Regions from separate parts of the Nonomuraea sp. NPDC005501 genome, predicted to be linked through region 3. Evidence: riboswitches for the same ligand, from Rfam matches in the RefSeq annotation. Region 3 holds a riboswitch; each other region holds the start of a gene.
The links. A riboswitch is a leader RNA that binds a small molecule or an ion and turns the genes downstream of it on or off. The one in region 3 is predicted to bind thiamine pyrophosphate.
Positions count from the first base shown of each region.

Region 1: another riboswitch for thiamine pyrophosphate. It lies ahead of ABZS51_RS18240 (FAD-dependent oxidoreductase); the one in region 3 lies ahead of ABZS51_RS01660 (cytosine permease).
Region 2: another riboswitch for thiamine pyrophosphate. It lies ahead of tenA (thiaminase II); the one in region 3 lies ahead of ABZS51_RS01660 (cytosine permease).

Region 1 is NZ_JBEXDT010000033.1:49,279-55,689, forward strand. It holds gene ABZS51_RS18225 (PASTA domain-containing protein) at 1-1,621, opposite strand, end outside; gene ABZS51_RS18230 (thiazole synthase) at 1,831-2,586, opposite strand; gene thiS (sulfur carrier protein ThiS) at 2,579-2,779, opposite strand; gene ABZS51_RS18240 (FAD-dependent oxidoreductase) at 2,776-4,161, opposite strand; TPP riboswitch at 4,151-4,267, opposite strand; gene ABZS51_RS18245 (FAD-dependent oxidoreductase) at 4,326-5,489, shown strand; gene ABZS51_RS18250 (Rv2175c family DNA-binding protein) at 5,520-5,894, shown strand; gene thiE (thiamine phosphate synthase) at 5,872-6,411, shown strand, end outside.
Region 2 is NZ_JBEXDT010000001.1:19,375-25,785, forward strand. It holds gene dnaJ (molecular chaperone DnaJ) at 1-1,154, shown strand, start outside; partial or broken gene ABZS51_RS00120 (helix-turn-helix transcriptional regulator) at 1,158-1,454, shown strand; gene clpB (ATP-dependent chaperone ClpB) at 1,515-4,085, shown strand; gene ABZS51_RS00130 (hypothetical protein) at 4,308-4,943, shown strand; TPP riboswitch at 4,958-5,053, shown strand; gene tenA (thiaminase II) at 5,045-5,755, shown strand; gene ABZS51_RS00140 (hypothetical protein) at 5,861-6,391, opposite strand.
Region 3 is NZ_JBEXDT010000001.1:326,352-332,762, forward strand. It holds gene yidC (membrane protein insertase YidC) at 1-397, shown strand, start outside; gene ABZS51_RS01645 (ATP-binding protein) at 439-876, opposite strand; gene ABZS51_RS01650 (PAS domain S-box protein) at 1,020-2,888, opposite strand; gene ABZS51_RS01655 (methylated-DNA--[protein]-cysteine S-methyltransferase) at 2,982-3,542, shown strand; gene ABZS51_RS01660 (cytosine permease) at 3,553-4,896, opposite strand; TPP riboswitch at 4,887-4,999, opposite strand; gene ABZS51_RS01665 (GNAT family N-acetyltransferase) at 5,096-5,845, opposite strand; gene ABZS51_RS01670 (rhodanese-like domain-containing protein) at 5,900-6,223, opposite strand; gene ABZS51_RS01675 (helix-turn-helix domain-containing protein) at 6,220-6,411, opposite strand, start outside.

The DNA of each region.
Region 1 (6,411 bases), on a different contig from region 3:
GGACGCTGCCGACCGTCAGGCCCGCCTTGGCGATGGTGGCGCGGGCGTCGTCGGCCGACATGCCCGCCACCTTGGGCACCAGCACCAGCTTGGGACCGAGGGAGGGCACCAGGGTCACGGTCGCGCCGGCCAGGACCTGCTGCCCGGTCACGGGGTCGATGCGGAGCACCAGGCCCTCGTTCACCTTGTCGTTGTACTCGCCCGGCGCCAGGCGCACCTTGAATCCGCCGGAGGTGAGCTTCTGCTCCACGATCGAGACGTCCTTGCCGACCAGGTCGGCGGGCACGGCCACGTACTGGGGACGGGAGACGTACCAGGCGGTCAGGCCGATCGCCGCCACCATGACGACGGCCAGGCCGATGATGATCCAGCTCGGCCGGAACCCGCCGCGCCGCCGCCCGCCCGCGTGCTCGGCCGGCCCCTCGATCCGGGGCTGCACGACCGTGGGGTTGGGCCCGGCCGCCCCGCCCGGCGGGACCTGCGGCATGGCCAGCGTCATCGCGGGCGACCCGGGAGGCAGGCCCGGCTGGGAGGCCGGCTGCGAGCCGTAGCCGCCGGCCGCCGGGCCGGTGGGCCGGGCGCCGCTCTGGGGCCCGGTGCGAGCCCCTGTGTGCGCCCCTGTGTGTGTCCCTGTGCGGGGTCCCGGGGGCAAGGGGTGGGCGCCGGACGACGGCTGTGCCGTGGGCGCCGCCAGCGGCCCCGAGGGGGCGTACGAGCCGGTGCCCGGCATCGAGTGCTGCGCCGAGGAGTGGGAGAGGCCCGGCGCGGTCAGCCGGGGAAGCTGGCGGTGCACCTCGACGGCCGCCACCAGCATCGCGGTCGCGTCCGCGGGCCGGGCGTCCGGCTCGCGCGCCGTGGCGTGCGCCACCAGCGCGTCGACCACCGGAGGCACGTCGGGGGTCAGCGACGACGGCGCCGGGACGGTGTCGTGCACGTGGCGGTAGGCCACGGACATGGGCGTCTCGCCGTCGTACGGCTGCCGGCCGGTCACCAGCTCGAACAGCATGATCCCGGCCGCGTAGACGTCGGTGCGGACGTCGGCGCGGCCGGTGGTCACCTGCTCGGGCGACATGTAGCCGATCGTGCCGATCATCACGCCGGTACGGGTCTGGTTGGTCGCCTCGATGGCGCGGGCCAGCCCGAAGTCCACGACCTTGACCCGGCCGTCGGCCGTCATCAGGACGTTCTCCGGCTTGACGTCGCGGTGGACCATGCCCGCCTGGTGGGCCGCGCCCAGCGCCGCGAGCACCGGGATCAGGATCTCCAGCGCCTCGCGGGCGGGCAGCCTGCCCCGCTCGTGCAGTACTTCGCGCAGCGTCCTGCCCGGCACGTACTCCATCGACAGGTAGACGACGTCGCCGTCGGTGCCCTGGTCGAAGACGTGCACCACGTTGGGGTGGGAGAGGCTGGCCACGGACTTGGCCTCGCCGATGAAGCGCCGCACGAACGCCGGGTCCTCGGCGAGCGAGCGGTGCATGACTTTCAGCGCGACCGTGCGGTCGAGCCGGACGTCCAGGGCGAGGTAGACGGTCGCCATGCCGCCCCGCGCGATCCGGGACTCGATGCGGTAGCGCCCATCGAGGAGTCGCCCGACCAGGGGGTCCGCCGTCGTCGTGTCCACGCCGCCGAGTTTACGGGCGTTTGGCCACCGCCAGGGTGCGACCACCCGAAACGATGCGGAGCCGTGGCCCCTGCCGCGCCCTCTCTTGACCTCCCGGACCACTCCGGGACCAGGGGATCCACCGGCTCACGGAGGCCCCGCGGGCCCCGGCGTGACGCCGGGGCCGGCTTGACCCGATTCGTGGGGGCCCACGTCACCGGGTCACGGGGTCACGGGGTCATCGGGGAGGACGCCTCGGCGTAGCGGCGGCGCGGGATGCGCCCGGCCTGGCGGGCCAGCCGCCCGGCCTGGACCGCGCCCCGCATGGCCGCCGCCATCAGGTCGGGACGCTGCGCGCGGGTGACCGCCGTCGCCAGCAGCACGGCGTCGCAGCCCAGCTCCATCGCCAGCGCGGCGTCGCTGGCCGTGCCGATGCCCGCGTCGAGGATCACCGGCACGGAGGCCGCCTCCACGATGAGCTCGATGTTGTGCGGGTTGCGGATGCCGAGGCCGGAGCCGATGGGCGCGCCGAGCGGCATGACGGCCGCGCAGCCGGCCTGCTCCAGGCGGCGCGCCAGCGCCGGGTCGTCCCCGATGTACGGCAGCACCACGAAGCCCTCGGCCACCAGCCGCTCGGCCGCGTCGAACGTCTCGATCGGGTCCGGCAGCAGCGTCCGCTCGTCGGCGATGACCTCAAGCTTGACCCAGTTCGTCCCGAGGGCCTCGCGGGCCAGCCTGGCCGTCAGCACGGCCTCGCCCGCGGTGAAGCAGCCCGCGGTGTTGGGCAGCACCTTGATGCCGCGCACGCGCAGCACGTCGAGGACCGAGCCGCGGGCCGACGGGTCGAGCCGCCGCATCGCGACCGTGGTCAGCTCGGTGCCGGAGGCGGCGAGGGCCTGGTCCAGCACCTCCAGCGAGGGCGCGCCGCCGGTGCCCATGATGAGCCGGGAGGAGAACTTCTCCCCGGCGATGATCAGGTCATCCACCCTGCACCGCCGTGAGCACCTCGACGCGGTCGCTGTCGCCGAGCGCCGTGGTGTCCCACGAGCCGCGCGTCACGACCTCGTCGTTCAGGGCCACCGCCACGCCGGTGGTGGCGGTGGTCAGGATCCGTACGGCCTGCGCCACGGTGGTGCCGTCGGGCACCTCGCGCTGGCTGCCGTTGATCGTCACTCTCATCCCATCTCCTCGGAGCCGGAGTTGCCGTCGTAGGGGCCGGAGGGCCTGTCGTGAGCGCCGGGGGCCGGGTGGTGGCGGGCCGGGGAGCAGAGGGCCGCCGACTCGGGCTCCTCGCCCAGGAGGATCGCCGTCGTGAGCGGCGCCAGGAGCACCCCGCCGCGGTGGTGCCCGGTCGCCAGCGTCAGCCCCGGGACGCCGGCCGGGCCGATGAGCGGCAGGTTGTCCGGGGTGCCGGGACGCAGGCCCGCCACCACCTCGGCCACCTCCAGCTCGGTCACGCCGGGCACCAGCTCCCGGGCGTCGCGCAGCAGCTCGTACACGCCGCCGGCCGTCACCCGCGTGTCGAACCCCATCTCCTCCTGCGTGGCGCCCACCACGAGCTCGCCGTCGCCCCGCGGCACCAGGTAGACGGGGGCGCCGTGGACCATGCCGCGCACGCACCGGCCCAGCAGCGGCTCGGGGGACCGCAGCCGCATGATCTGGCCCTTGACCGGCCGGATCGGGAGGTCGTACAGCTCGCCGCTCCACGCTCCGGCGGCCAGGATCACCCCGTCGGCCCGGATCTCGGACGGCAGGTCCCCGCCGTCCGCCGGAGAGTCCAGCCGCACGCCCACGACCGCCTGACCGCGCCCGGAGCCGCCACCGGGGCCGCCGGGGGCACGCAGGAGCTCGGACACCCGGCCCGGCACCACGGGGACGCCCAGCCGCTCCAGGGCGGCCAGCAGGGCTGTTGTGACGCGGCGCGGGTCCACCCACGCGTCGCCCGGCGCCAGCAGCCCGCCCCGGACCGACGGGGCCAGCATCGGCTCCAGGCGGCGGCACTCCCGGCCCGTCAGCCGCTCCACCGGCAGCCCCAGCTTGCCCATGAACCCGGCCAGCTCGTCGAGTGCCGCCAGGTCGTCCGCGCCGAACGCCACGTCCAGGGTGCCGTCGGCACGGAAGTCCAGCCCGTACGACGGGACCGGGCCCGACCGCGCCGGGGACGACGGGACCGGGCCCGACCGCGCCGGGGACGACGGGACCGGGCCCGACCGCGCCGGGGACGACAGGACGGGGCCCGACCGCGAAGGGGACGACGGCACGGGACGGGCGCCGCCGAAGGGCCCGGGTGGGCGGGACGGGGCCAGGACGCCCGGCGGCAGGCCGGCGTCCTCGGCCAGCTCGGCGGCGAACGACGGCCAGCGGCGCAGCGACGCCACCCCCAGCCGCAGCAGCGGCTCCTCCGTGTAGGCGACCTCGCTGACGGGCGCCAGCATGCCGGCGGCCGCGTGCGAGGCCCCGGAGGCCGGGGCCGGGTCCACCACGGTGACGGGCCGCCCCGCCCGCGACAGCCGCCAGGCGATCGACAGCCCGACGATCCCGCCGCCCACGACCAGCTCCATGCGCGCTCCCTTCGCCGGCATGATCCGGATCAGGTGGATTGCGGTCGAAGGCCCGGTCAAGCCTTCCTCTCAGCCCGGTCACGGCCGGACTCCCGCGCGTCTTACCCCTCCAGCCTACGGCCTCGGTGCGGAGCGCAGGCGGCGGCCCCGTTATGGTCTTGACCGTGAACCGTGTCGTGGTGGCAGGAGCGGGCCTGGCCGGCGTGCGCAGCATCGAGGCCCTGCGGGCGAGGGGGTTCGGCGGCGAGATCACCCTCCTGGGACAGGAACGGCACCGCCCGTACGACCGGCCGCCCCTGTCGAAGGCGGTGCTGCTGGGCACCAGCGACTCCAGCTTCGTCGACTCCGACCTCGCGACGCTGGAGGTGGACTTCCGCCCCGGTGTCAGCGCCACCGGCCTGCGTCCGGGCGTCGTCGAGACCGGCGAGGGGGAGCTGCCGTACGACGGGCTGGTCATCGCGACCGGCGCCGAGCCGATCACGCTGCCCGGCGACGGGCCGCAGCATGTGCTGCGCACCCTCGACGACGCGCTGGAGCTGCGCGCCCGGCTGGTCCGCGGCGCCCGCGTCGCCGTGGTCGGCGCCGGCTGGATCGGCGCCGAGGTGGCCACGGCCGCCCGCCGCGCGGGCTGCGAGGTGACCGTGATTGAGGCCGGACCCGCGCCGCTCTTCCACGCCGTCGGGGCCGGGATCGGCGCCCGCACCACCGGCTGGTACGAGGACGTCGACCTGCGGCTGGACACCATGGTCGCGTCGGTGGACGAGGGCGGGGTGCGGCTGGTGGACGGCGAGTTCGTCGAGGCGCACGTGGTCGTCTCCGGCATCGGGGTCCGCCCGGCCGTCGAGTGGCTGGCGGGCGCCGACATCGACCTGCACAACGGCGTCGTCACCGACGAGCACCTGCGCGCCTCCCTGCCGGGCGTGGTCGCGGTGGGCGACTGCGCCGCCTGGTGGTCGCGCCGCTACGGCACGCGCCTGCGGGTGGAGCACTGGGACACCGCGCTCGGCGCGCCCGAGGTCGCCGCGGCCACCCTGCTGGGCGAGGAGGCCGTCTACGACCCGGTGCCGTACTTCTGGTCCGAGCAGTTCGGCCACATGGTCCAGTACGCGGGCCACCATCCGGCCGGCGACCGCCTCCTGTACCGGGGCGACCCGGAGGGCAAGTGGTCGGCCTGCTGGCTGACCGGCGACGGCGCGCTGGCCGCGGTGCTCGCCGTGGACCGGCCCCGCGACCTCGTCCAGGGCCGCCGCATCATCGAGGCAGGGCACCGGATGGACCCGGAACGCCTGGTAGATCCCGATGTCCCTCTACGGGATTGTGTTGTTTGAGCAAGCGCGCCATGTGGTAGTTGTGGTTTCGTGACGCTTTCTGTTGCACAGATCGACCGGGAGACCGACCAGCTCGTCAACGAGTGGCTCACTCTCCCCGAGGTGGCCGACCGCCTGCAGCTCTCGCTCGGGCGGACCAAGCAACTCCTCAAGGACCACAAGCTGCTCGGCGTGCGCCGGGGCAGCGGCGGGCCGCACGTGCCCGCGGTGTTCCTTGACGGAAGGGACGTGATGAAGGGCCTGCCCGGCACGCTGACCGTGCTGCTGGACGCGGGCTACGACGACGCCGAGGCGCTGCGGTGGCTGTTCACCCCGGACGACTCGCTGCCCGGCTCGCCCGTCGAGGCGATCCGCGCGGGCCGCCACACCGAGGTCAAGCGGCGTGCCCAGGCCCTCGCTTTCTGACGCCCGGCTCTACCTCTGCACCGACGGCCGGCGCCGGCGCGGTGACCTGGCCGAGTTCCTCGACGCCGTGCTCGCCAACGGCGTCGACGTCGTCCAGCTCCGCGAGAAGGGCCTGGAGGCGCGGGAGGAGCTCGAGCTGCTGGAGGTCTTCCGCGACGCCTGCGACCGGCACGGCAGGCTGCTGGCCGTCAACGACCGGGCGGACGTGGCCTACGCCGCCCGGCCCGACGTGCTCCACCTGGGGCAGGACGACCTTCCGGTGGGCGTCGCGCGGGAGATACTCGGCGACGACATCCTCATCGGCAGGTCCACCCACTCCACCGCCGAGGCGTCCGCCGCCGCGGTGGAGGAGGGCGTCGACTACTTCTGCTGCGGGCCGACCTGGCCCACCCCGACCAAGCCGGGCCGTCCCGCGCCGGGGCCGTCGCTGCTGCGGCACGCGGCCTCGACCGCCACGGACCGGCCGTGGTTCGCCATCGGCGGCATCGACCTGGACAACCTCGACGAGGTCATGGCG
Region 2 (6,411 bases), 310 kb from region 3:
ACGCCGTCCTTGGTGTGCCCAAGTCCGCCACCGCCGATGAGATCAAGAAGGCGTACCGGAAGCTGGCCAGGCAGTACCACCCCGACACCAACCAGGGCGACACCGCCAAGGAGACCAAGTTCAAGGAGGTCTCCGAGGCGTACGACGTCCTGTCCGACGGCAAGCGCCGCAAGGAGTACGACGAGGCGCGGACGCTGTTCGGCTCCGGTGTCGGCGCCCAGCGGCCCGGCGGCGGTGGCGGGTTCCCGTTCGACTTCGGCGACCTCTTCGGCGGCACGGCCGGCCCCCAGGGCGGCCACGGCGCCGGAGAGCGGCTCGGTGACCTGTTCGGCGGGCTGTTCAACCGCACGGGAGGTGGTGGTGCGACCCGCACCACCAGCACCACCAGACCCCGCCGCGGACAGGACATCGAGTCCGAGGTCACGCTCACGTTCACGGAGGCGGTCGAGGGCACCACGGTGTCCCTCCGGCTCACCAGCTCGGCCGCCTGCACCGCGTGCAGCGGCACGGGAGCCAAGGCGGGCACCACCCCGCGGGTCTGCCCCACCTGCGAGGGCACCGGCGCGGCCAGCCGCAACCTGGGCAACTTCGCCTTCTCCGAGCCGTGCCGCGACTGCAAGGGCCGCGGCCTGCTCGTGGACGACCCGTGCCCCGTGTGCGACGGCAGCGGCCGGGCCAAGAGCACGCGCACCATCCAGGCGCGCATTCCCGCGGGGGTGGCCGACGGCCAGAGGGTCCGGCTCAAGGGCAAGGGCGCGCCGGGCGAGAACGCGGGACCCGCGGGCGACCTGTACATCCTCACCCACGTCAAACCGCACGCGGTCTTCGGCCGCTCGGGCGACAACCTGACGATCACCGTGCCGGTGACGTTCACGGAGGCCGCGCTGGGCGCCGAGATCAAGGTGCCCATCCTCAAGGGGATGCCGGTCACGCTGCGCATCCCGCCGGGGACCCCGAACGGCCGCACCTTCCGCGTCCGCGGCCGGGGCGCCGCCCGCAAGGACGGCACGAAGGGCGATCTGCTCGCCACGGTGGAGGTGGTCGTCCCGCAGAGCCTCGACGACAAGTCGCGCGAGCTCCTGACGGAGTTCGGCACCGCGACGGCGGGTGACGACCCGCGAGCTGATCTCATTCAGAGAGCCAGAAGCGAGTAGCCGATGGACGCCAACTATTTCGATCTCTCAGACGACACGCCCGTCTACGTGATCTCGGTGGCCGCGCAACTCTCGGGGCTGCACCCGCAGACGCTGCGGCAGTACGACCGGCTGGGGCTGGTCAGCCCCGGACGTACGGCGGGGCGCGGCCGCCTCTACTCGACGCGCGACATCCTCCAGCTCCGCGAGGTGCAGCGGCTCTCCCAGGAGGAGGGCATCAACCTCGCCGGCATCAAACGGATCCTGGAGCTGGAGAACGAGGCGTTGCGGCTGCGCGAGGAGGTCCACCGCCTGCGCGCCGAGATGCAGATGGTCAAGGCGCTGATCCGCTACGAGCTGCCACCGGGGGCCTAGAACAAGATGGACTACAAGCTCACTCAGAAGAGCCAGGAGGCTCTCTCGGGGGCCATGCGGCGCGCCGCCGCCGAGGGTCACCCAGAGATCTCCCCGGCCCACCTGCTGACCACGCTGCTCGGCCAGACGGGCGGCACCGCGGTCCCGCTGCTGGAGGCCGTGGGCGCCGACTGGAAGGCCGTGCGCGCCAGGGCGGAGGAGCAGCTGGCGGCGCTGCCGAAGGCGCAGGGCTCCACCGTGAGCGCGCCGACGAGCTCGCGCCAGCTTCTCACCGTCATCAACACCGCGGCGCAGCGCGCCAAGCGGCTGGAGGACGAGTACGTCTCCACCGAGCACCTGCTCGTGGCGCTGGCCACCGACGGCGGCCAGGTGGCGGAGCTGCTCAAGGGGCAGGGGGCCACGCCGCAGGCGCTGCTGGACGCGTTCGAGAAGGTGCGCGGCCACGCCCGCGTCACCAGCGAGACGCCCGAGGACACCTACCAGGCGCTGGAGAAGTACGGCGTCGACCTGACCGAGCGCGCCCGCGCGGGCCGGCTCGACCCGGTCATCGGCCGTGACTCCGAGATCCGCCGCGTGGTGCAGGTGCTGTCCCGGCGCACCAAGAACAACCCGGTGCTGATCGGCGAGCCCGGCGTCGGCAAGACCGCCGTCGTCGAGGGCCTGGCCCAGCGGATCGTGGCGGGCGACGTGCCCGAGTCGCTGCGCAACAAGCGGCTCATCTCGCTCGACCTGGGCGCGATGGTGGCGGGCGCTAAGTACCGCGGCGAGTTCGAAGAGCGGCTGAAGGCCGTGCTGTCCGAGATCAAGGAGAGCAACGGCCAGATCGTCACCTTCATCGACGAGCTGCACACGGTCGTCGGCGCGGGCGCCGCCGAGGGCGCGATGGACGCGGGCAACATGCTCAAGCCCATGCTGGCCCGCGGCGAGCTGCGCATGATCGGCGCGACGACGCTCGACGAGTACCGCGAGCGCATCGAGAAGGACCCGGCGCTGGAGCGCCGCTTCCAGCAGGTGTACGTCGGCGAGCCGACGGTCGAGGACACCATCGCGATCCTGCGCGGGCTGAAGGGCCGCTACGAGGCCCACCACCAGGTGCAGATCGCCGACAGCGCGCTGGTGGCCGCCGCCGCCCTGTCCGACCGCTACATCACCAGCCGGTTCCTGCCCGACAAGGCCATCGACCTGGTCGACGAGTCCGCCTCGCGGCTGCGCATGGAGATCGACTCCCGGCCCGTGGAGATCGACCAGCTCCAGCGCAACGTCGACCGCATGAAGATGGAGGAGCTGGCCCTCTCCAAGGAGACCGACGACGCCTCGCTCCACCGGCTGGAGCGGCTGCGCAAGGAGCTGGCCGACCGCCAGGAGGAGCTGAGCGCCCTCGTCGGCCGCTGGGAGCGGGAGAAGGCCGGCCTCAACAAGGTCGGTGAGCTGAAGAAGCAGCTCGACGAGGCGCGCGGCTCGGCGGAGCGGGCGCAGCGCGACGGCGACTTCGAGGCGGCGTCCCGGCTCATGTACGCCGAGGTGCCGAGGCTGGAGCAGGCGCTGCGGGAGGCGTCCGAGGCCGCCCAGCCCGACGACGCCATGGTCAAGGAGGAGGTCGGCCCCGACGACATCGCCGAGGTCATCTCGTCCTGGACGGGCATCCCGGCCGGCCGCCTGATGGAGGCCGAGACGACCAAGCTGCTGCGCATGGAGGACGAGCTGGGCAGGCGCCTGGTCGGCCAGCAGCAGGCCGTACGCGCCGTGTCCGACGCCGTCCGGCGCAGCCGGGCCGGCATCGCCGACCCCGACCGGCCGACCGGCTCGTTCGTGTTCCTCGGCCCGACGGGCGTGGGCAAGACCGAGCTGGCCAAGGCGCTGGCGGAGTTCCTGTTCGACGACGAGCGGGCGATGACCCGCATCGACATGAGCGAGTACTCCGAGAAGCACAGCGTCGCCCGGCTCGTCGGCGCCCCTCCCGGCTACGTCGGCTACGAGGAGGGCGGCCAGCTCACCGAGGCCGTACGGCGCAGGCCGTACACCGTGGTGCTGCTGGACGAGGTGGAGAAGGCCCACCCCGAGGTCTTCGACATCCTGCTCCAGGTGCTGGACGACGGTCGGCTCACCGACGGGCAGGGCCGCACGGTCGACTTCCGCAACACGATCCTGATCCTCACCTCCAACCTGGGCTCCCAGTTCCTGGTGGACCCGACGCTGGAGGGCGACGCCAAGCGCGAGGCCGTGATGGGCGCGGTCCGCGGCGCCTTCAAGCCGGAGTTCCTGAACCGGCTCGACGACGTGATCCTGTTCGACGCGCTCGGCTCGGAGGAGCTGGCCCAGATCGTCGACCTCCAGGTCGACCGGCTGGCGAGGCGGCTGGCGGACCGCAGGCTGACCCTGGACGTCACTCCGGCGGCCCGCGAGTGGCTGTCGCTCACCGGCTACGACCCGCTGTACGGCGCCCGTCCGCTGCGCCGCCTGGTGCAGTCGGCGATCGGCGACAAGCTGGCCAAGGCGGTGCTGTCGGGCGAGATCGTGGACGGCGACAAGGTGCTGGTCGACCTCGGCGACGACGAGCTGACCGTCAAGCGCGCCTGACGCGCGACGTACCGACGACAAGGCCCCGGGGCCGGCCTTTCCCGCCGGCTTCCCGGGGCTTTCGCGTGCCCGGGTCCGTGTCGCGGCCCGCTCGCCGGTAAGGGCTGGTCCACCGTTCGGCCAAGCCCGCCCCGGCGCACCGCTTCCCTGGCTAGCTTCGGCCTTCGTCCGAGATCCGCCCGGCGTCCGCCCGGGCAGCCGTACCGACGAGGGGGACGTTCAGTGTCAGTGTCATCCCGGTCCTATCCCAGGTCATCCCGGTCCTATCCCAGGTCATCCCGGTCCTGTCCCGGCTTTCGGGCCGTCGCGGCGGCCACGCTGAGCGCCGGCGTCATCTGGATCATCGCGGCGCCGCCTCCCGTCCTCGCCCTCACCCACGCCCTCACCCCCGTCCCGGCCGGGGACGAGGGCGGGGCGGCCGGCGAGGAAAGCGCCGCCGCGGTCGCGGCGCGGACGGCGGAGCGCCTCGGCCTGACCGGCCCCCGGGGCGCCGGCTCCCCGATGGTCGCCCCCGACCTGACGGCCACGGCCGCGGGTGTGCCGGTCCTGCCTCCGGGCGCGCGCAACCCCTCGGGCCTGTCCGACGTGTCCACGATGGCCGCCGCGCCCGACCTGCCCGGCCTGCCGGCGGCTCCGGCCCGGCCCGTCCGGACGTTCGACGGGGTGCCCGTCTCGGGGGCCCCGGAGCCGGCCGTCCGCCGTCAGCACGCGCACGAGGCGCCGGACCGCGCACCGAGCCGCCGGGACGCCGCCACCCACGCGGAGGGGCCGCGCACCGGGGCCTCCCGCGTCGCGGAGCCCGGCGTCACCTCGCTCGGCGACGTCGGCACCCTCCTCCCGAGCCTGCCGCTGGGATGATCCCTGTTACGGTGGACCGTGACGCGGGGTGCCCGGAGGGCCGGGCTGAGATCACACCCGTCGAACCTGATCTAGTTCGTACTGGCGAAGGGACGTCGACGTTGTCGTTCTGCGACGAGGTCTGGGCGAGCACCGCCACGCTGCTCGACGCCATCCATCGGCACCCGTTCAACACCGCCCTCGGCGGCGGCACCCTGAGCCGCGACCGGTTCACCTTCTACCTGGTGCAGGACGCCCGCTACCTGGCGGCGTACGCGAAGGTGCTGGCGACAGCGTCGGCGCGCGCCACCGAGCCCGCGGACGCCATGTTCTTCGCCCAGAGCGCGCACACGGCGCTGGCCGTCGAGCGCGCCCTGCACACCGGCTACCTCGACGGGTTCGGGCTGAGCCCCGAGGACGTGGCCGGCATCCGCACCTCGCCGACCTGCCTGGCCTACGCGTCGTACCTCCAGGCGACGGCTCTCAGCGCGCCCCTCCCCGTGCTGGTCGCCGCGGTGCTGCCGTGCTTCTGGGTCTACCAGGACGTCGGAACGGCCCTGCTGGAGCGCACGGCCGGCCGGTCCGGCCACCCGTACCAGGCGTGGATCTCCACCTACTCCGACCCGTCGTTCGCCGCCTCGGTGACACAGGTGCGTGCCATCGCCGACCGGCTGGCCGGGACCGCCGACCCCGCCACCCGCCGGGCCATGGCCGAGGCGTTCTGCCGGGCGACGGAGTACGAGTGGATGTTCTGGGACAGCGCGTGGCGGCTGGAGACGTGGCCCACCGGCCAGTGGCTGGCGACCGGCGCGGAGGCCACGGCCGCCCTCTGACCCCGGATCGCCCGTACGGCCTGATCGCGGGCATGCCGACGGCAGCGAGCGCCCCTCGGGGCGCACCCCGGGCCGGACAGGATCGCCCGGCCGGGAGAGCCCGGCTCAGGACACCAGGGCGTCGAGCTCGTCCTCGGGCAGGCCCAGGTCGACCCGGATGCGGTAGCGCGTGCGCAGCAGCGCCACATGCTCCGGGTCGTCCTCGTCACTGGCCAGCACGGCCTGGGTCACCCATTCGAGCCCGGCCGGCAGGTCGCCGTACGCGACGAGCGTCTCGGCGATCGTGTGGGAGGTCGCCGTGGTGATCCCGCCCTCCGCGCGGATCGCCTCGATGACCTCCCTCGCCTCAGCGGGACGGTCGAGCTCGAAGAGCGTGTCGGCGATGCCGGCGCGTGGGTCGATGAGCGACTCACCGCCGTCCTCCACCGCGCGCTGGAAGCACTCCAGGGCCCGGGCGGGCTGCCCGGCCGAGCGCCATTCCTCGGCCGCGAGGACCAGGATGGACGCCCTGGAGACATCGCCCGAGGAATAGCCGAGCGCGACGTCGTACAGCCGCCTGGCAAGGGAGCTGTGGTCGTCGGCCAGCAGAGCCTGCTCAAGCAGGCGATCAAGGTGCTCACGGGTCACATGCGCCACACCGCGAGACTACCGAGCCA
Region 3 (6,411 bases):
CGGAATCTTGCCCGGGATGGCCCAGCTGCCGTTCATGTGGCTGATGTACCGGGTGGCCACGCATCCGACTGCCTTGGCCGGTCATGACCTTCTGGGCGCCCCGCTGGGCCAGCAGGTTGCCGGAATTGTCACCCATTACGGACTGATCAGTTGGCCCTTTTCGGTCTTCATCGCGGTGATCGCCCTGGTCACGCTGGTGGCGTGGCTCCAGGCACGCCGGATCAGGGCCACACTCCCCGAGGAGCAGCCGGCGCTGATGCGGAGGATCATGCCGCTGATGCCCTTCGGCTCGGTCCTGGCGGCCCTGGTGATGCCGCTCGCCGCCGCCCTGTACCTGCTGATGTCCAGCGCATGGACGTACGGTGAACGGACGGTGCTCACGCGCCGGTTCGCCTGACGGGAGCGGGCGAACGCCCGGACAAAAACCGAGAGGCCGGCTCAGCCGGCCTCTCGCAGGGCTGCGACCTGGCCTTTCATGGTGCCGTTGCCGTTGGGGGCGGGCAGGACGGCCCAGACCGTGGTGGTGTCGCCGTCGTGGCGCACACCCCAGCTCTCGGCGACGTACTCCACGATGCCCAGACCCCGGCCGCCGAGGGAGGACAGCGTGGGACGGCCCGCGCGCGGCTCGGTCGCCGCGCCTCCGTCGCTCACCGCGACCTCGATGTGGTCGTCGTTGCGCAGCCAGGTGACCTTGACCATGCCCGACGGCAGCGGATGCGCGTGCCGCAGCGCGTTGCTGAGCAACTCGCTCACCACGAGCACCGCATCGTCGATCGCGGCGGAGAAGACGCCGCAATCCTGCAGGTCAGTGCTCAGACGCTGGCGGGCAACAGCGACGCTGGACGGCGCGTACGGCAGCAACACCACGCTTGACACACCCACCTCCCCGTCTTCACGTGCCCCCCGCGGGAACACTCCCCGGTACGACCGAAATGCCCCGTTACTCGATCCCAGAAACCGGATCTCGATCACAGCTTGTCCACATCGGACGATAGGTCAGCTCAACCGTGACCACCTCGTTACCACACCGGTGTGTCGGTTCCGATAGGAGCAGCCGCGTTGAGCACCATCCGCATCCGGGTGCCTCCTCCCGGTCGCGCATGGGCGCTCACGTCGCCGCCCTGGGCCCTCGCGAGGCTGCGGACGATGTAGAGCCCGAGCCCCACGCCGCCGAACCTCCTCCGGTCACCGCTGTCGACCTGGACGAACCTCTCGAAGATCCGTTCTCGGTCGGACGCGGCGATGCCGACGCCCTCGTCGTCGACGACCACGACCACCCTGTCGTCCTCCGGCCATGCCTGGACCCTGATCAACCCGCCCTTCGGTGAGTACTTGAAGGCGTTCTCCAGCAGCTGGCCGAGCACGATGTCGGTGGCCAGCGCGTCGCCCTTCACCCACGGCAGGCCGCCGGGAATTTCCACCTCGACCCGATGCGTGTCGGACAACTCGGGCAATCCTAGCGTTGCCGCATTAATCCGCTCAGCCAGGTCGAATGCCTCCACCCGTACCTTGAGCTCGTCGGCGCCGGCCCGCGAGCCGAGCAGCAGGTGGTCCATGAGCGTCCCCAGCGACCTGGCCCGCTCGGCGATCGTGTGGACGGCGGAGCGGCGCTCGGGGTCGCTCAGCTTGTCCCAGCGGGCGTCGAGGGTGCTGGCGAAGCCCCGCACGATCGTGATGGGGGTGCGCAGCTCGTGGCTGGTCGTCGCCAGGAACAGGTCCTTGGCCTCCTCCAGCTCCTTGGCGCGCGTCACGTCGCGGAAGTCGACCACCATCTCGCCGGTCTCCTCCACGCGCGCGCTCACGACGTCGAGCCAGCGGCCCGTGTCGAGCTGGAACGTCAGCTTCTCCCCCGGGCTGGGCAGCGGGAACGGCGGCGGTCCGCCCCGAACGTCGTCGACGGGCAGCCCGGTGAGCTCGGCCGCCGCGGGGTTCCACCGGATGACGCGGCCGGCCCCGTCGAGCACGGCGATGCCGTCGGCGCTGGCGTCGAACACCGCCTGCTCGTGGGCCCGCTGCCGCACCGCCTCCTGGTAGGCCATGGCGTTGCCCACCGCGATGCCGGCGTGCCCGGCCAGCAGCTCCAGCAGCTCCAGCTCCAGGTGGCCGGGCTTGCGCTGGGCGTACAGGGCGTAGAGGGCGCCGTACGGCCGCCCGCCCACGGCGGCCAGCCCGAGCGCGATCGTGTGCAGGCCGGTCAGCTCCGCCCACAGCAGCTCGTCGAGCCCGTGGGACTCCAGCAGGACGGTCTTGCCGGTGCGCAGCAGCTTGTCCACGAGGCTGGTGCGCAGCCCGGCCGTGGCGTCCTTGAGCGTCTCGGGCAGCCGGTGGGTGCTGACCACGCGCAGCCGTTCGCCCTCGATGAGCACGAAGCCGCCCGCGTCGGCGCCCGTCAGCTCGGTCAGGCTGCCGGCGATCCGGTCGAGGACGGCGGGCAGCTCCAGCTCGGCGTTGATGTCGCCGACCACGTCGGTCAGCCGGCGTACCAGCCGGACCCGGCGCGCCATGCGCTCGCTCGCCGCCTCCTCGGCCGCCGCGCGGTGGTGGACGCACACGTATCCCACCACCGAGCTGCCCATCACCAGCGGCCCGATGTCGACCGTCACATCGAGCACGCTTCCGTCGCGGCGTAACCGCTTGGTGCGCAGCGTCACCTGGTCTCCGGTACGCGCGCGTTCGAGCACCGCGTTGTGCTCAGCCGTCAGCTCCCCCGGCACGATCGGCGCCCTGCGGCCCAGCATCTCCTCGGCGGTCCAGCCGAAGAGCCGCTCGGCGGCCGGGGTCCACACCAGCACGGTCTGGTCCCGGTCGAGCGCGATCAGCGCGTCGGGCGAGCCGGCGAGCACCGCGCGAGCGATCTCGTCGTCACTGCCGGCCCACTCGTCACCCACACCTCCATAGTGCCCGCGCTGCGCGGCCGCCGTCGGCCGATCCGTCCGATACGCTGCCGATCACGACCTACCAGGTGAGAAGAGGGTGAGCGGATGTCGAGCGGTGATCTCGATGCCCTGCTACGGGTGACCTCCGCCACCTACCGCGGGGAGACCCCGCCCGACGTCGCGTTCGGCACCTATGACGGCGCCGTGGGGCGGCTGGTGCTGGCGGTGTCCGGCAAGGGGATCGTGGCGTGCAGCTTCGAGGACGAGCACGCGGTGTACGAGCGGGTGACGCGGCACGTGGGCTCGTTCATCGGGCCCGACCCCGGCCGGCTGGACCCGGTGCGCCGGGAGCTGGACGCGTACTTCTCGGGGCGGCTGCGGGCCTTCACCACGCCGGTCGACCTGGCCATCGCCACGTCGTTCGCGCGCACGGTGCTGCAGAAGACCATGGCGGTCCCGTACGGCACGACGGCGACGCTCAGTGAGATCGGCGAGCACATCGGCCGGCCACGCGCGCTGCGGGCGGTCGGCAACGCGCTGATGGCCAACCCGGTGTGCGTCATCGTGCCGTGCCACCGGATCGTGCCCGGCGACGGCGCGCTCGGCGACTACGCCGGGGGCGTGAACGCCAAGCGCCACCTCCTCACCGTCGAGTCCCGCTCCTGATCACGAGCTGTCAGACGCGGTCGGCGTAGGTCCGGCGCCGGGCCAGGCCGAGGGCGAGCGTGACCAGGGCGGCCACGAGCGCCGCGCCGAGCGCGCCGTTCATCCACGGCTGACGGGTGAAGCCGATCGCCTCGCGCACCCAGGCCCAGAGGCCGTCCCACGCCCCGACGGTCGGCGTCGAGGTGGTCAGCCAGTACGCGGCGAAGCCGAGCACCCAGGGCACCAGCATGGACCAGCGGGACGGCGCGTCCTCGTCGGTGTTCCACCGGGCGGAGCCGCCGAGCACGAAGTAGTCCACGGCGAGGACCGCGAACATCGGCACGAACACCGCGCCGATGATGCCGAGGAAGGCCCCGTAGGAGTTCACGTCCACCACCAGCGCCACGGCCGTGGTGACCACGCCGATGGCGACGCTGAAGAGGCGGCGGTCGACGCGGGGCATGAGGTTCTGCAGCGAGAGGGTGGTCGAGTAGACGTTCGCGAACGACTGGTCGGTCTCGCGCAGGACGAGCACGGCGAAGAACAGCGCGCCGAGCGGCGCCGCGACGAACGTCCCGAACACCGCGGTGCCGTCCGCCTGGACCGCGGCCGCCCCGGCGATGGCCACCGCGTACACGCCGAGCCCCAGGCAGGCCACCTGGGCCAGCGTGTAGCCGCCGACGACGCCGGTGAACGCGGCGGCGCTCGACCTGGAGTGCCGGGCGAAGTCGGCGGCCATCGGCACCCACGAGACCGACAGCGCGATCACGTAGTCGACGGCCGGCGCGAACGCGTGCCACGAGCCGCCGGCCTGCGGCTGAGCCTGGCCGAGGAAGTCCACGGCGAACCAGGCCAGCGCGATGACCACGGCGACCGTGACGTACCGGCGCAGCAGCCGCACCGAGCCGAGCGGCCAGATCGACAGCGAGGTGGTGAGGACTCCGGCGACGATCACCCAGACCGCGTACGGCACCGCCGGACCGAAGATCGCGCTCGCGCCCATGGAGATCACCCAGAGCTCGAAGGCGCCCCAGCCGACCATCTGGATGATGTTGAGCACCGTCGGCAGGTACGACAGCCGCGCCCCGAACAGCCCCCGGAGCAGCACCATCGAGGGCCGTCCGGTCTGCGTGCCGGGGATGGCGGCCAGGCCCACCATCGCGGTGCCGACGAGGCTGCCCACGACCGCGGCGGTGAGGGCCGCGGCCACGCTCAGCGGCGCGCCGCCAAGCGGGTCGAGCAGGAAGAGCGCGCCGGAGAAGCCCAGCAGGCTCACCCCGAGGTTGGCCCAGAGCGCGCCCTGGTCCAGCACCCCGAGCGTCTTCGGCGGGGCCTCGTCGAGGGTCAGCGGGACTTCGTTGACGGCATGCGTCATCACACACTCCCTACGCCGGCATTACCCGGACAGGTTCATGCGGTCGGCAGCAGCGGCAGCTGCCCTCTCAGCCCGGTGGCCCCGAGCTCCCGCGGGATCTGTAGTTGTCGCGCGCCGGACCACCCTGGTCTGTGCCGGAGATGTCCTGGCGTGCGCCCTCATGATGCCTCATGCGCCGCCGGACGGCCACCCGGGCCCGTCAGGGGGTGTAGACGTACGGGGTCGTGGTGCCGAGCGGCACGAAGCCGAGCCGCAGCAGGATCGGACGGCTCTCGCTGGAGGCGTCCACGTGGAGGTAGCGGTAGCCCCGCTCGACGGCCACCCGCGCCCGGTGGGCCAGCAGCGCCCGGTACACGCCGCGCCCGCGCCACCCGACCACCGTGCCGCCGCCGAAGAGCCCGGCGAACTCGGTGTCCGGGTCCAGGTCCACCCGCGCCCCGCTGATCGGCCGGTCGCCGGCCATCGCGACGACCGCGGCCATCGACTCGGGCCGCTCGGCCAGCCGGCGGAGCAACTGGTCGCGCAGTCCCGGCGCCGGGATGCCGAACGCCTGCTCGTGCGCCTCCATGAGCAGCTCGATCCCCGCCGGGTCCTCCGCCGGGCGCAGGACGACGCCTTCGGGCAGCCGCGGCTCGGCGGCCATGGCGGCGGCCTCCGCGGCCAGCAGCGTCTCCTCCGGCTCGGCCGCGAAGCCCGCGGCCGACAACCGCTCCGCCAGGTCGGCGGGGCGGTCATGGGAGTACAGCTTCCACTCGAACGAGCGCTTCAGCGCGGTGAAGTACGCCACCTGCGCCGCGATCTCGGCGTCGGCCGTGTCCTCGTCGAGGTCCGACCACAGGATGCCGTTCCAGCCGCCCTCGGCCGCCTTGCGCACCACGCGGCCCGCCCGCTCGCCCTGGCTGATTCGCACCTGGCGGTCGTAGGCCGCCAGCATCTCATCACGATTCACCGGCACAGCCCACCAGCACGGACGCGCGCGGGGCAACCGGATTAAGGGACCGGCTCAGGCCACGAACGGCGGCTGACCGGTCTCGCTGACCATCGGACGGCTCGCGCCCTCCCACGACTGCATGCCGCCGCCGACGTTGACCGCCTCGCGCCCCAGGTGGTTCAGCCAGGCCGCCACCTGGTAGGACCGGCCGCCGACCCGGCAGACGACGTAGACCTTGCCGCCGGCGGGGACCTCGTCGACGCGCCCCTGGATCTCGCTCATCGGGATGTGCACGGCCTCGGGGGCGTGGCCCGCCACCCACTCCTCCCGCTCGCGCACGTCCAGCAGGAAAGCGTCGTCGGGTACGTCACGTGCCTCTACCTCGGGAACCGTCATGCGTCCATCATCTCGCGCCCTCGGTCGTAGGCCGCACGGGCCTCGGCGATCTCCCGCTGATGCCGCTCGGTCCAGGTGACCAGCGACTTGATCGTCTCGTGCAGGGTGCGGCCGAGCGGCGTGAGCGCGTAGTCGACGCGGGGCGGCACGACGGGATGGACGGTCCTGGTCACCAGGCCGTCGCGCTC